Regions from separate parts of the Enterobacter ludwigii genome, predicted to be linked through region 1. Evidence: predicted binding sites of a transcription regulator. Region 1 holds the regulator's gene; the other holds the start of a gene.

Region 1 (7,741 bases):
CGACCGTTTATATGCCACGGTACCGAATCTGGTGAAGCAGTGGGTCTTCGGCGGCGAGTGTGAAACCCCGATCCGCAAAGCGGTGCATGGGGACTCCAGCGGCGTGCGCGGCGCCGCGTGGCTCTGGCCGCTATAGCCATTCTCCCTCTCCCTACGTGAGAGGGGGCGGGATGAAGGTGCCCTTATGCAGGGCACCCTCACTCCACCGCAAACACCTTATCCAGCTTGCTATACCCCAGCCCGTTAATCTTCTTCACTTTGATCTGCACCGGGATCCGCTCTTTCATCGCCTCGACGTGGCTAATCACGCCAATGGTTTTCCCGGTGGCGTTCAGCGCGTCGAGCGCATCGAGGGCGGTATCCAGCGTTTCGCTGTCGAGCGTGCCGAAGCCTTCATCCAGGAACAGCGAATCGATGCGTGTCTTGTGGCTCACCAGATCGGAAAGCGCCAGCGCCAGTGCCAGGCTAACAAGGAAGCTTTCGCCGCCGGAGAGGGTACGGGTATCGCGCACCGCGTCCGCCTGCCAGGTATCCACCACTTCGAGTTCCAGCGCATCGCTGACCTTGCGCTGCAGCAAATAGCGCCCGTGCAGGCGATTTAGCTGCTGGTTGGCAAGCCAGACCAGATTATCCAGCGTGAGCCCCTGGGCAAACTTACGGAACTTGTCGCCGGTGCTGGAACCTATCAGCGAATTCAGATAGCTCCAGTCATCGGCCAGCCGCGCGGCCTCTTCAATATGCTGCATGAGCGCCAGCTGGTGCTGACGGTTATCGCTGTCCTGTTTAAGCTGCTGGCGGATTTCACCCTGATGAGTGGTGTTCTCCCGAAGCTGTTGCCCGAGTTGCTGTAGCTGCAACTGCAGGGTTGGCGCGTCGAGTTCCAGCCCTTCCGGTCGCTGCGTCTGATGAGCCTGCAGCTGCTGGTTTGCCTGTGCGAACAGCGCGGTTGCCTGCTGAAGCTGGTTTTCCAGGGTCTGCTTACGGTGTTCAAGACGGCGGATGGTCTCTTCATCAAGCAGTGCAGCCAGAAAGGCCTCCCGATCGGCGAAGCAGCTTGCGGTCAATGCGGCGGTAAAATGCGTCGTGGCGTGCTGCAGTCGCTCGCTTTCGAGGCTTTCCTGCTGTTGCAATGTGGCAAGCTGGCTCTGAAGAGAAACGCATTCGTCGTGCGTTTCGCGCCAGTTATCAGGAATGGCCGGTTCGGTTTCTGTGTCGTTTGTGGCGGGCAGGGTGTCGAGCAGCGGCATCAGAGCCGTCATGCGCTCCTGCATGACGCCATGCTGAGTGTGTTTTTCCTGCCACTGTGCGAACTCGGTTTCTCGTTCGTTCAGCCAGGCAGCCTCTGTGCCTTCTTCCGGGACGTTGAGTGACAGCGTCAGCAGGGTCGTTTCCAGCGCCTGGCGCGTGGCCGTCAGCTGCTGTTGATACTGACGCGCCTGCGCGTCCTGTTCATTCAGCTGTTGCTGCAGCGTCAGACGCTGGCTCAGCTGGTAAAGCTGACGCTCATACTGCTCTTGTTCGTTCATCCACGGGGCAATATCTTCCTGAATATTCAGAGTGATATTCAGGGACGCGCAAACGGATTGCCACTCTTTAGTGAGCGCTTGCTCCTCCTGAGAGAGCGTCTGAGCGTCGTCTGTCTCACGCTGGATCTGCCGGGTCAGGGCATTCACCTGGCCGAGAACTAACAATCCTTCCTCTTTAAGCGCAGCGACCTCTTTGGCTAACTGGTCGCGACGCTGCTGGTTGGCACTCAGCTCCAGCGCCTGATAGGCAGTGACCGCCGGGTGCGAGGTTGAGCCGCACAGCGGGCAGGGCTGTCCCGCCTGCAGCTGCGCACGCTCTGCCTCCAGACTTTTAATCTTCTCTTCCTGTCTGCAGAGCGTTTCAAGATCCAGATAATGCTGGTTTTTCTCTTTGTACTGCTGGCGACGCAGCGTCAGCGTTTCATTGAGTTTTACCTGCTCTGCCTGGGCTTTCTGCAGGCTTTCACCGCTCTGGCGCAGACGCTGTTGCAGCGGCAGATAACGGGCCTGAAGCGACATCAGCCGCTGGCGGAAAGTCCGTGACTGAGCCTGTTGCTCCATCGCCACGCTGACCTCGTCAGCCGTGAGCGTCAGGGCGTTTTCCGGCATCTCTGTCAGCTTCTGGCGTAATTCAGCAATGCGCGTGGAAAGCGTGGCGATCTGATGTTTATCGCGATTCAGCTGTGCAAAATGGGCGCGCCAGCCTGCTATCTCCTGGCCCCACTGACGATAACGCTCGTGCTCTGCCAGCCACTGTGCCAGCGCCGTAAGGTCGGTCTGCAGTTGTGCATGGCTACGCTGGGCCGTATTACGGATACGCGAGCGCAGCGCGGTTTTTGCTTGTAAGCGAGCATTTACTTCAACAATGCGCTGCTTCGTTTGCCCCAGCCGGGTGGTTTGCTCTTGCTGGCTGTCCCACAGTGGTCGCAGCTGGGCGGCGGGGTGAGCAAGCTGGAGCGTTGCCAGCTCGGGCGCAGCCTCGGTCAGTGCCTGTTGCGCCTGTTGCTGCAAGGTGGCAACGCGCTGCTGCTCACGTATGAGCTCGTCATTGCGCGTAAGCCACTGAAAATCTTTCTGTTGATTCTGCTGTTGCGCCAGCAGCGTTTTTTCTTCGTCAGTAAGTGCCTGCAAACTTTGCTGTAACTGCTGCTGTTGCTCTTCACTCAACAACACGACGCCTGCAGCCTGTGCTTCATACACCTCAAGGGCGTTACGTACGGCTTTGTGTTTCTCAAACACCATGGCGGAAATCTGACCGTAGATCTCGGTTCCGGTCAGTTCTTCCAGCAGTTCGGCGCGGTCGGAAGGTCTGGCATTGAGGAAGGCGGCAAATTGCCCCTGAGAGAGCAGCATTGAGCGGGTAAAACGGCCATAATCCAGCCCGGTGAGGGCGGCCGTTTGTTCCAGTTTATCCGACACTTTGTCGGCCAGAATTTTACCGTCCTCACAGCGTGCCAGCTCGACGCGTGGGGCCTGAAGATTACCGTCGGGCTGATTTCGCGCGCGGTTCTGACTCCAGAAAGCGCGATAGGCAATACCTTTGACTTCAAACTCAACTTCGGCAAGGCATTCGGCCGTGTCGCGCGTCATCAAATCGTTTTGTGCCTGGGAGACTTTCTGCAGACGCGGCGTTTCGTGATACAGCGCCAGACAAATGGCGTCGAGCAGGGTCGTTTTCCCTGCGCCGGTAGCCCCGGTAATCGCAAACAGTCCGTTGCTGGCAAACGGCTCCGCGGTAAAATCGATTTTCCACTCACCCTTCAGTGAGTTGAGATTTTTCAGACGCAGGCTGAGGATTTTCATGCGTTTTCTTCCTCATCGTTCAGGGCATGCAGGGTGTGCGTAAACAGCTCGTTCAGCCGTGCGCGTTTCGCGTCGTCAATCTCCTCGTGGGAGAGCCGGCGTTCAAAGACCTCTTCCACCCTGAGTTCGCTGAGCGTTTCGCGCTGAGCGCCGAGCAGAATTTTCTCGCGCTGCTCGCGGCTGCGGCGCACCAGCAGCACCTCTACCGGCAGGTCTTCCGTGAGTACCTGAATTTTACGCTGTACATCATGCAGGTAGTCGGCGCTGGCGATCTCAATATCCAGCCAGACCGGCGGGTTTTGTTCCACGCCGCGCCACTGTTCAAGCTGGGCGGTGATGGCGTCCAGATCGCCTTTCAGCACCGCCAGCGGCTGGGTGACGGGCACTTCCAGCGTGTCAACGGCGCTGAGCTTGCCGTCGCTAAAGCTCACCAGATGGACACTTTTGGCTTTGCCGGTCTCATCAAAACTCAGCGAGATGGGCGAGCCGCAGTAGCGAATGTGCTCGCAGCCGCCGATAACCTGCGCCCGGTGGATATGCCCGAGGGCAATATACTCCGCGGGCGGGAAGTTTTGTGCCGGGAAAGCATCCAGCGTGCCAATATAAATGTCACGCACCGCGTCGCTTTTGCTGGCCCCAACGGTGGTGAGGTGCCCGGTGGCAATCACCGGAATCGCCTGGTCACCGCGAAGGGCACAGGCCTGGGCATGCTGCTGGTGGTAATAGTCGGTGATAGCCTGCAGCAAATGCTGCTGTTTTTCAGCGCCGGAAAGCCCCGCCTGGCTTTGGACAATATCGCGCGGGCGTAAAAATGGGATCGGACACAGTACCGCACCCGGCGTCCCGTCGCGCTTTTTCAGGATCTGCGGCGCATGTCCTGCGCTGGCCACCACGGTAGTATTGAGGAACGCCAGAATATCGCGGGATTCATTTAACGTTGCGACGGAATCATGGTTGCCGGCAACAATCACCAGATGACAGCCCGTTTGCTGCAGATTGACGACAAAACGGTTATATAACTCGCGCGCATAGCTGGGGGGCGAGCCGGTATCGAAGATGTCACCCGCTACAATAATGGCGTCTACCTCATGAGAGCGGGCCGTATCCAGCAGCCAGTTCAGGAACGCTTCGTGTTCAGCCGCCCGGCTTTTGCTGTAAAAATTTTGACCCAGATGCCAGTCAGAGGTGTGTAGTATGCGCATTGCTGATCCGTGGCGAAAAAGAGAAAGCAGGATTATAAACTGTCAGGGAACAGAAAATAACCGCTGTAATAAAACAACAGTTTGCCCTTTATAGTGGTACTGTTTTTCATAAATCTGTCATAAATCTGACGCATAATGACGCCGCATTACAAACTTGTAACTTAAATAAGATAAAACAGGGCAAAGTATGGCGAGACGTATTCTGGTCGTAGAAGATGAAGCTCCGATTCGTGAAATGGTGTGCTTCGTGCTCGAGCAAAATGGCTTCCAGCCGGTTGAGGCGGAAGATTATGACAGCGCGGTGAACCAGCTGAATGAACCCTGGCCCGATCTGATTCTGCTCGACTGGATGTTGCCTGGCGGCTCCGGGCTGCAGTTTATCAAACACCTGAAACGTGAAGCGCTAACCCGCGACATACCGGTTGTGATGCTCACGGCGCGCGGTGAAGAAGAGGATCGCGTACGCGGTCTGGAAACGGGGGCGGACGATTACATTACCAAACCGTTCTCACCGAAAGAGCTGGTTGCCCGCATTAAAGCCGTGATGCGCCGCATTTCACCGATGGCGGTGGAAGAGGTGATTGAGATGCAGGGACTGAGCCTTGACCCTACCTCACACCGCGTCATGACCGGTGAAAATCCCCTCGATATGGGGCCTACCGAATTTAAACTTCTGCATTTCTTTATGACTCACCCGGAGCGCGTATACAGCCGCGAACAGTTGCTGAATAACGTCTGGGGAACTAACGTGTATGTCGAAGACCGGACGGTTGACGTACATATCCGCCGCCTGCGAAAAGCGCTGGAACTGAGCGGCCACGATCGCATGGTGCAGACGGTCCGCGGCACGGGTTATCGTTTTTCAACCCGTTTCTGAACAATGACAGGAGTGTGACGCGTGCTGGAACGTCTGTCATGGAAAAGGCTCGTCTTTGAACTGATCTTATGCTGTATTCCGGCCTTCATTCTGGGGGCCTTTCTTGGATATTTGCCGTGGTTTCTGCTGGCGTCGGTTACCGGGCTTCTGATCTGGCATTTCTGGAACCTGCTGCGCCTCTCGTGGTGGCTGTGGGTTGACCGAAGTATGACGCCTCCGCCGGGAAGCGGAAGCTGGGAGCCGCTGCTGTACGGTCTGCACCAGATGCAGATGCGTAACAAAAAGCGGCGTCGGGAGCTGGGAAGCCTGATCAAACGCTTCCGTAGCGGCGCTGAGTCGCTGCCGGATGCTGTCATTCTGACGACCGAAGAAGGGACGATCTTCTGGTGTAACGGCCTCGCGCAACAGCTGCTGGGCCTGCGCTGGCCGGACGATAATGGCCAGAACATCCTCAACCTTCTGCGTTATCCCGAGTTCACGCTGTACCTGAAAAAGCGTGATTTTACCCGCCCCCACAACCTGAAGCTCAATAATGGGCGCCATCTGGAAATCCGTGTGATGCCTTACAGCGACCAGCAGTGGCTGATGGTTGCCCGTGATGTCACCCAGATGCACCAGCTGGAAGGGGCGCGACGCAACTTCTTTGCCAACGTCAGCCACGAATTACGCACTCCGCTGACGGTGCTTCAGGGGTACCTGGAGATGATGCAGGAGCAAACGCTGGAAGGCGCGCCGCGCGAGAAAGCGTTGCATACGATGCGTGAACAAACGCACCGTATGGAAGGGCTGGTGAAACAGCTGCTGACGCTCTCGAAAATTGAGGCCGCCCCCTCGCTGGCATTGAATGACACCATTGATGTGCCGATGATGCTGCGGGTGGTGGAGCGCGAAGCGCAGACGTTAAGCCATAAAATGCATCAGCTGACCTTCGAGGTCGACAACACGCTCAAGGTGCTTGGCAGCGAAGATGAGCTGCGCAGCGCCATTTCCAATCTGGTGTATAACGCGGTGAATCATACGCCAGCGGGGACGGATATCGTGGTGCGCTGGCAGCGCACGCCAACGGGCGCTGAGTTCAGCGTAGAGGATAACGGGCCGGGGATCGCACCTGAACACATCCCGCGTCTGACCGAGCGCTTCTACCGGGTGGATAAAGCGCGCTCACGGCAGACCGGCGGCAGCGGTCTGGGGCTGGCTATTGTGAAACACGCGGTGAATCATCATGAAAGCCGTCTCGATATTCAAAGCACGCTGGGTAAGGGAACCCGCTTCAGTTTCGTTATCCCGGAACGATTAATTGCCAAAAAGATCGCCTGACGACAGGCGTGTCAGTTTACCTTTCCACGGGCCAGCGTTTGCTGGCCCGTTTGCTTTGCAGTCAAGCGAAACGCGGCTGAATATTATACGGCTGGCTGTTTTTTGTTCGCATGATTAGCCATGGGTTTTTCTTATAATTAGCGTATTGTGCTGATCTGATTTTTGATGCTGGCATATTGTTCTGGTTTCACGATCCCATCTTGCCTTTAAACGTTATAAGCGTTTAAATTGCGCCCCAGATACTGTCATACCGACTGTATTTGCGTGGTAAATCGAAAAACTATTCTTCTCCACGCCAGGACGGGAGCATATCCCGCTGAAATTGAGCAAATTTTCCGCTGTATCGTCCCGTCAGGGATAGCGAAAATCTCAATGTTTTCAACACCACATCCACAGGCAGTAAGGTTTTATGACCCATCACTTAAAATCGCGTGACATCATCGCGCTGGGCTTTATGACATTTGCGCTGTTCGTTGGCGCAGGCAACATCATTTTCCCTCCAATGGTTGGCTTACAGGCGGGTGAACACGTCTGGACCGCTGCGTTTGGTTTCCTGATTACTGCTGTGGGTCTGCCGGTACTGACCGTCGTCGCGCTGGCGAAAGTCGGTGGTGGCGTTGATAGCCTCAGCACCCCGATTGGCAAAGTGGCCGGCATTCTGCTGGCGACCGTCTGTTATCTGGCCGTTGGCCCGCTGTTTGCGACCCCGCGTACCGCGACCGTATCCTTCGAAGTGGGGATTGCCCCGCTCACTGGCGATGGCGCGATGCCGCTGTTTATCTACAGCCTGATCTACTTCGCGATTGTGATTCTGGTTTCCCTCTATCCGGGCAAGCTGCTGGATACCGTGGGTAACTTCCTGGCTCCGCTGAAAATCGTGGCGCTGATTGTGCTGGCGGTTGCGGCCATCGTCTGGCCCGCAGGCCCGATTAGCGATGCGATGGACGCCTATAAAAACGCCGCGTTCTCCAACGGCTTTGTGAACGGCTACCTGACGATGGATACGCTGGGCGCAA
Region 2 (7,741 bases), 1.8 Mb from region 1:
AAACCGATAGATCATCCAAAAGTGACGACCTTCACCGATCTGGCGCAGCTGCCAGAATTGTGGAAGGCTCGCGGGTGGAATATTACTCGCTAAAAAAAGCCGGATAGCGCTGACGCTTATCCGGCCTATAGCGCTCGCAGGCCCGGTAAGCGCAGCAGCACCGGGCATATTAGCGCATCACTCTTTCGGATCTTTACCCGCCAGCAGCTTGTCCAGCTCATCGCCGCCAACGTGACGGAAATCCTGTCCTTTCACGAAGTAGAAGATGTATTCGCAAATGTTCTGGCAACGGTCACCGATACGCTCAATTGAGCGCGCGCAGAACAGCGCGGTCAGGACGCTTGGGATCGTACGGGAGTCTTCCATCATGTAGGTCATCAGCTGACGCACGATGCCTTCATACTCCTGGTCGACCTTTTTGTCTTCACGGTAGATACGTACCGCTTCGTCCAGATCCATACGCGCAAAGGCATCCAGGACGTCATGCAGCATCTGCACGGTATGACGACCCAGCGACTCGAGGCTCACCAGCAGTGGCTGGTGCTGCTGAGAGAATTTCTCCAGCGCGGTGCGGCAGATTTTATCCGCAACGTCACCAATACGCTCCAGCTCGGCGATGGTTTTGATGATCGCCATAACCAGACGCAGGTCGCTCGCCGTTGGCTGACGCTTGGCGATAATACGCACGCAGGCTTCATCAATGGCGACTTCCATCATATTGACGTTTTTATCACCTTCGATAACGCGCTTCGCCAGCTCGCTGTCCTGGTTGTGCATCGCGGTAATGGCATCGGAAAGCTGCTGCTCAACCATGCCACCCATGGTCATCACCTGAGTGCGAATACTTTCCAGCTCTGCGTTGAACTGGCCTGAAATGTGTTTGTTAAGATTGAGATTGTCCATAGCGCGCTCCTGAATCAACCGTAACGACCGGTGATATAGTCTTCTGTTTGCTTTTTAGCGGGCTTGGTGAACAGATCGTCCGTATTACTGAACTCAATCAACTCGCCCAGGTACATAAACGCCGTGTAATCGGAACAACGCGCAGCCTGCTGCATGTTGTGGGTCACGATAACCACGGTGTAATCCTGCTTCAGCTCGGTGATCAACTCTTCAATACGGCCGGTTGAGATCGGGTCCAGAGCTGAACACGGCTCATCCAGCAACAACACTTCCGGGCGAATGGCGATACCACGCGCAATGCACAGACGCTGCTGCTGACCACCGGAGAGAGAGTAACCGCTCTGGTGCAACTTATCTTTGGTTTCGTTCCATAATGCGGCCTTGGTCAAAGCCCACTGAACGCGCTCATCCATATCCGTACGGGAGAGCTTTTCAAACAGACGTACGCCAAAGGCGATGTTGTCATAGATGGACATCGGGAACGGCGTCGGTTTCTGGAACACCATCCCGACTTTCGCACGCAGCAGGGCGATATCCTGGCTGTTGGTCAGAATGTTATCGCCGTCCAGGATGATTTCACCTTCGGCACGCTGCTCCGGATAGAGCGAATACATTTTGTTAAAGGTACGCAGCAGCGTGGATTTACCACAGCCAGACGGACCGATAAATGCCGTGACCTGGTTCCTGGCGATATCCAGGTTGATGTTCTTCAGGGCATGGAATTTGCCGTAGTAGAAGTTCAAATCACGAACCTGAATCTTACCCGGGGCAGTATCAACCATACTCATTGACTCATTTCCTCATTCGGCGCCGCGATCTGCCGCGCCGTAAAAATTTAACCGTGTTTCTGCTTCGCGAAAATGACGCGCGCCAGAATGTTCAGCAACAGTACGCAAAGGGTAATGATCAGCACCCCGGCCCAGGCCAGCTGCTGCCATTCCGCGAATGGGCTCATCGCAAATTTAAAAATCGTCACCGGCAGGTTGGCGATCGGCTGCATCATGTCCGTACTCCAGAACTGGTTGGAGAGGGCAGTAAACAGCAGCGGTGCCGTTTCGCCTGCAATACGGGCAATGGCCAGCAGGATACCGGTCATGATCCCCGATACGGAGGCTTTCAGCGTAATCGCGGAGATCATTTTCCACTTCGGCGTGCCCAGCGCGTAAGCCGCTTCACGCAGGCTATCCGGCACCAGTTTCAGCATGTTCTCGGTGGTACGAATGACGATAGGTACCTGCAGCAGCGCCAGCGCAATCACGCCGGCCCAGCCGGAGAAGTGTTCCATTTGCGCCACCACAATGGTGTAAACAAACAGACCGACCACGATAGACGGCGCAGACAGCAGGATGTCGTTAATGAAACGAATCACCTCTGCCAGCCAGGATTTACGCCCGTACTCCGCCAGATAAATCCCCGCCATAATGCCAAGCGGCGTACCAACTACCGTCGCCCAGAGGATCAGCAAACCGCTTCCCGCCAGGGCATTCGCCAGGCCGCCACCCGCCGTATTTGGCGGCGGCGTCATCTCGGTGAACAGCGACAGCGACATCCCGTCGATGCCGCGCACAACGGTCGAGAACAGGATCCAGACCAGCCAGAACAGACCGAACGCCATCGTTGCCATTGAGAGCGTCAACGCAACGCGGTTTTTGAAACGACGCTTCGCCTGCATTTTGCGACGGGATTCCGCCAGCGCAGTGGTGCTTTGCATTTCGAGAGTTGCCATTAGCGTGCCCCCTCATTTTTTGCGAGACGCAGGATCATCAGCTTGGAAATCGCCAGCACAATGAAGGTAATCACAAACAGGATCAGGCCCAGTTCCATCAGCGCCGCGACGTGCAGCCCGGATTCCGCTTCGGCAAATTCATTCGCCAGTGCGGAAGTAATACTGTTACCCGGCATGTAGAGGGAGGCGCTGTCGAGCTGGTAGGTGTTACCGATAATAAAGGTCACCGCCATGGTTTCACCCAAAGCACGGCCTAACCCCAGCATGACGCCGCCAATCACCCCATTTTTGGTGAACGGAAGGACGATGCGCCAGATAACTTCCCAGGTGGTGCAGCCGATGCCGTAGGCCGACTCTTTCATCATCACCGGGGTTTGTTCGAAGACATCGCGCATTACCGCCGCAATGTACGGAATAATCATAATGGCGAGGATCACCCCCGCAGCCAGAATACCGATACCGAAAGCCGGGCCAGAGAACAGGGTGCCGACAAACGGAATGGCAGAGAGAACATTACCCACCGGTTCCTGGAAGTACGTTGCGAACAGGGGAGCAAAGATAAACAGGCCCCACATGCCGTACACGATACTTGGAATAGCGGCCAGCAGTTCAATGGCGATACCCAGTGGACGTCGCAGCCAGCCCGGCGCCAGTTCCGTCAGGAACAGGGCAATACCAAAGCTCACCGGCACCGCAATCAGCAGGGCGATAAACGACGTCACCAGCGTGCCGTAAATCGGCACCAGCGCACCGTAGATATCGTTCGGCGCATCCCACTCTTTGGTCCACAGGAAAGAGAAACCGAATTTCTGGATGCTCGGCCAGGAGGAGAAAATCAGGGACACGATAATGCCGCCCAGCAGCAATAGCACAATCAGCGCAGCCAGTTTGACCAGCGCGCTGAAAATCATGTCACCTTTTTTACCCGGAGGGTTAAATGCAGGCTTTGTTGCAGCCATAAATCACTCTTCTGTTAAACGCGTTTACGAAATCGGCGGGTAGCGCGAGCGCCACCCGCCATTTTCGTCAGAATACTAAATTAATACAATGCTTTACCGCTGCTGTCTTTCACGTTGGTTTTCCATGCAGCGCGAATCTGCTCAACCACGTTGTCCGGCAGGGTGGCGTAATCCAGCGCGTTAGCCTGTTTGCCGCCGTTTTTGTACGCCCAGTCGAAGAACTTCAACACTTCAGCGCCCTGCTCAGGTTTCTTCTGCTCTTTGTGAACCAGAATGAAGGTGGTAGAGGTGATTGGCCACGCACCATCGCCTTTCTGGTTAGTCAGATCCTGAGCGAAGGATTTGCTCCAGTCAGCGCCTTTTGCAGCGTTAGCAAAGTTCTCTTCAGTCGGGCTGACTGGCTTGCCATCGGCAGAAACCAGTTTGGTGTAGGACAGGTTGTTCTGCTTAGCATACGCATACTCTACATAGCCGATAGAACCAGGCAGACGCTGTACGAACGCGGCGATACCGTCGTTGCCTTTACCACCCAGACCGGTTGGCCAGTTAACGGTAGAGCCGGAACCGACTTTAGATTTCCACTCTTCGTTCACTTTCGCCAGGTAGCTGGTGAAAACGAAAGAGGTACCGGAACCATCTGCACGACGAACCACTGCGATGTTCTGCGAAGGCAGTTTGACACCCGGGTTCAGTTTGGTGATGGCTTCGTCATCCCATTTTTTGATTTTACCGAGGTAGATGTCACCCAGGGTTTTGCCGTCCAGGACCAGCTCGCCTGATTTCAGGCCTGGAATGTTAACGGCCAGCACAACACCACCGATAACGGTCGGGAACTGGAACAGGCCTTCCTGCGCCAGTTTGTCATCAGACAGTGGAGCGTCTGATGCGCCGAAATCAACGGTATTCGCGGTAATTTGTTTTACGCCACCGGAGGAGCCGATACCCTGATAGTTAACCTTGTTACCGGTTTCTTTCTGGTAGGTATCCGCCCATTTGGCATACACCGGCGCAGGGAAGGTTGCACCAGCGCCAGTCAGGCTTGCTTCTGCAAATACAGAGAACGCGCTCAGAGATAAGGTCGCGGCGACAACAGTTGCGACAGTGGTACGCATAACTTTCATAATGTCTCCTGCAAGATTTTCGTAAATCGTTGTTTAGTGGCTACGATGAGCAAAATAGGACAAACAGGTGACAGATAAATGTACGAATTATGACAGTTTTATGACAATGAAAATTTAGCTTAAATATCAGTAAAAATTCATTTAATTATCATCTAGTTAACCACTTACATGACAGCAAGTTTTCAGAAATATTTTCTTTATGTGACACTGAAAAAAGTAGCTGAAGATGACAGATTGTCATAAATAAAAATGCGGATGGGTTGATTAAAAACAAACCAGGAAGGGTAAAAAAGCTCCACCCGAAGGTGGAGCCTGAGGGGATTATTCTACGGTGACCGATTTCGCCAGGTTACGTGGCTGGTCAACGTCAGTGCCTTTGATCAGCGCGACGTGGTAGGCCAGCAACTGCAGCGGAACGGTGTAGAAGATAGGGGCAATCACCTCTTCCACATGCGGCATCTCGATGATGTGCATATTGTCGCTGCTCGCAAAGCCGGCGTCTTTATCGGCGAAGACGTACAGTACACCACCGCGGGCGCGGACTTCTTCGATATTGGACTTCAGTTTTTCCAGCAGTTCGTTGTTAGGTGCCACAACGATGACCGGCATGTCTGCGTCAATCAGCGCCAGCGGGCCGTGTTTCAGCTCGCCTGCTGCGTAAGCTTCCGCGTGGATGTAGGAGATCTCTTTCAGCTTCAACGCGCCTTCCAGCGCAATTGGATACTGATCGCCACGGCCGAGGAACAGGGCGTGATGTTTGTCAGAGAAATCTTCCGCCAGCGCTTCAATGCGTTTGTCCTGAGACAGCATCTGCTCAATACGGCTTGGCAGCGCCTGCAGGCCATGAACGATGTCATGCTCAACAGCCGCATCCTGCCCTTTCAGACGCGCCAGTTTCGCCACCAGCATCAGCAGAACGGTCAGCTGAGTGGTAAACGCTTTGGTGGAGGCCACGCCGATTTCCGTACCTGCGTTGGTCATCAGCGCCAGATCGGATTCACGAACCAGCGAAGAACCCGGCACGTTACAGATGGCCAGAGAGCCCAGATAACCCAGCTCTTTAGAGAGACGCAGCGCCGCCAGGGTGTCCGCCGTTTCGCCAGACTGGGAAAGGGTGATCATCAGGCTATTACGACGCACCGCGGATTTGCGGTAGCGGAATTCTGAAGCGATTTCCACGTCACACGGAACACCGGCCAGGGATTCGAACCAGTAGCGGGAGACCATACCGGAGTTGTAGGAGGTACCGCAGGCCACGATCTGAATATGCTCAACCTTACCGAGCAGCTCATTGGCGTTGGCGCCCAGTTCGCTCAGGTCCACTTCGCCGTGGCTGATGCGCCCGGTCAGGGTGTTTTTGATGGCGTTCGGCTGCTCGTAAATTTCTTTCTGCATGTAGTGACGGTAAGCGCCTTTGTCGCCTGCGTCGTACTGCAGATTGGATTCGATCTCCGGGCGTTTCACCGGCTCGCCTTTGGTATCGAATACCGTCACGCTGCGACGCGTCACTTCCGCGATATCACCCTCTTCCAGGAAGATAAAGCGACGGGTAACCGGCAGAAGTGCCAGTTGGTCAGAGGCGATAAAGTTCTCGCCCATGCCCAGACCGATAACCATTGGGCTACCGGAACGTGCGGCCAGCAGCGTGGACGGATCGCGTGAATCCATGATTACCGTACCGTACGCACCGCGCAGCTGAGGGATCGCGCGCAGCACCGCTTCACGCAGTGTACCGCCCTGCTCCAGCTCCCAGTGAACCAGGTGAGCAATAACTTCGGTGTCGGTTTCAGAGACGAAGGTATAGCCGAGCGCTTTAAGTTCTTCGCGCAGCGGTTCGTGGTTTTCGATAATGCCGTTATGCACGACCACGATGTGTTCGGACACATGCGGGTGCGCATTGCCTTCAGACGGTTCGCCGTGGGTCGCCCAGCGGGTGTGCGCAATACCCGTGCCACCGTGCAGCGGATGATCTTCCGCAGCCTGGGCCAGCATCTGCACTTTACCGAGACGACGCAGACGGGTCATATGCCCTTCTGCATCCACAACTGCCAGACCGGCAGAGTCGTAACCACGGTATTCCAGACGACGTAAACCTTCGAGAAGGATTTCAGCAATATCACGCTGCGCAACTGCGCCAACAATTCCACACATAGTTTAATTTCCTGATTATGGCGTTATGCCATGCGTTGTCGCTGACCTGTATTTGCCCTTTCCGGGCACCCCGAGCCTTGTAGAGAGTGGGGTTATTGTTATAAGTACTGCCTTTGGGGGGAGGATTATGTTATCCCCTCACCCCATCCCTCTCCCCAGAGGGGTGAGGGCAAAAAACACCGCACCGAACGAGCGCTCTCCTCACGGGAGAGAGCAGGGTGCAGGTCGTTACTTTTTCTTCACTGGGCGTTTCCAGCCCTGCTTGTGAACCTGCGGCACGCGGCTCAGCACCAGCTCATTGTCGGCAACATCGCGCGTCACGGTCGTCCCGGCGGCAATGGTTACCCCGTTCCCGACCGTCACCGGTGCCACCAGCTGGGTATCAGAACCGACAAACACATCATCACCAATGATGGTTTTAAACTTGTTGGCACCGTCATAGTTGCAGGTGATTGTTCCTGCACCAATGTTCACGTTATCGCCAATTTCTGCATCGCCCAGGTAGGTTAAATGGCCGGCTTTGGAACCTTTGCCCAGACGCGCTTTTTTCATTTCAACGAAGTTGCCAACATGGGCGCCTTCGAGCAATTCAGCGCCAGGGCGCAGGCGTGCGAACGGCCCAATGGTGCATGCCGCGTCCAGATGTGCATCTTCAACCACGCTGTACGGGCTAATGTCGCAGTCGTCACCGATGACGCTGTTTTTGATAACACAACCGGCACCAATTTTGACGCGGTGGCCAAGCGTGACGTTGCCTTCAAGGATAACGTTAGTATCGATTTCAACGTCGCGCCCGTGAGATAAGGTCCCGCGCAGATCGAAACGCGCCGGGTCACGCAGCATAACGCCTGCCAGGAGCAGTTTTTCAGCCTGTTCGGACT

What was found. Region 1 encodes PhoB, which activates phosphate uptake and scavenging genes when phosphate is short. Its sites were predicted from a motif close to CTGTCATAAAACTGNCNNAT; they were not measured.
Region 2: a site for PhoB is predicted at 4,797-4,816, ahead of pstS (phosphate ABC transporter substrate-binding protein PstS). Genes of this name have one in related genera too.

What each region holds. Positions count from the first base shown of each region.
Region 1 is NZ_CP017279.1:130,211-137,951, forward strand. Features, by position in the region: gene mak (fructokinase) at 1-136, shown strand, start outside; gene sbcC (exonuclease subunit SbcC) at 198-3,329, opposite strand; gene sbcD (exonuclease subunit SbcD) at 3,326-4,531, opposite strand; gene phoB (phosphate response regulator transcription factor PhoB) at 4,719-5,408, shown strand; gene phoR (phosphate regulon sensor histidine kinase PhoR) at 5,430-6,725, shown strand; gene brnQ (branched-chain amino acid transporter carrier protein BrnQ) at 7,135-7,741, shown strand, end outside.
Region 2 is NZ_CP017279.1:3,216,610-3,224,350, reverse strand. Features, by position in the region: gene yieH (6-phosphogluconate phosphatase) at 1-93, shown strand, start outside; gene phoU (phosphate signaling complex protein PhoU) at 178-903, opposite strand; gene pstB (phosphate ABC transporter ATP-binding protein PstB) at 918-1,691, opposite strand; gene pstA (phosphate ABC transporter permease PstA) at 1,739-2,629, opposite strand; gene pstC (phosphate ABC transporter permease PstC) at 2,629-3,588, opposite strand; gene pstS (phosphate ABC transporter substrate-binding protein PstS) at 3,669-4,709, opposite strand; gene glmS (glutamine--fructose-6-phosphate transaminase (isomerizing)) at 5,031-6,860, opposite strand; gene glmU (bifunctional UDP-N-acetylglucosamine diphosphorylase/glucosamine-1-phosphate N-acetyltransferase GlmU) at 7,089-7,741, opposite strand, start outside.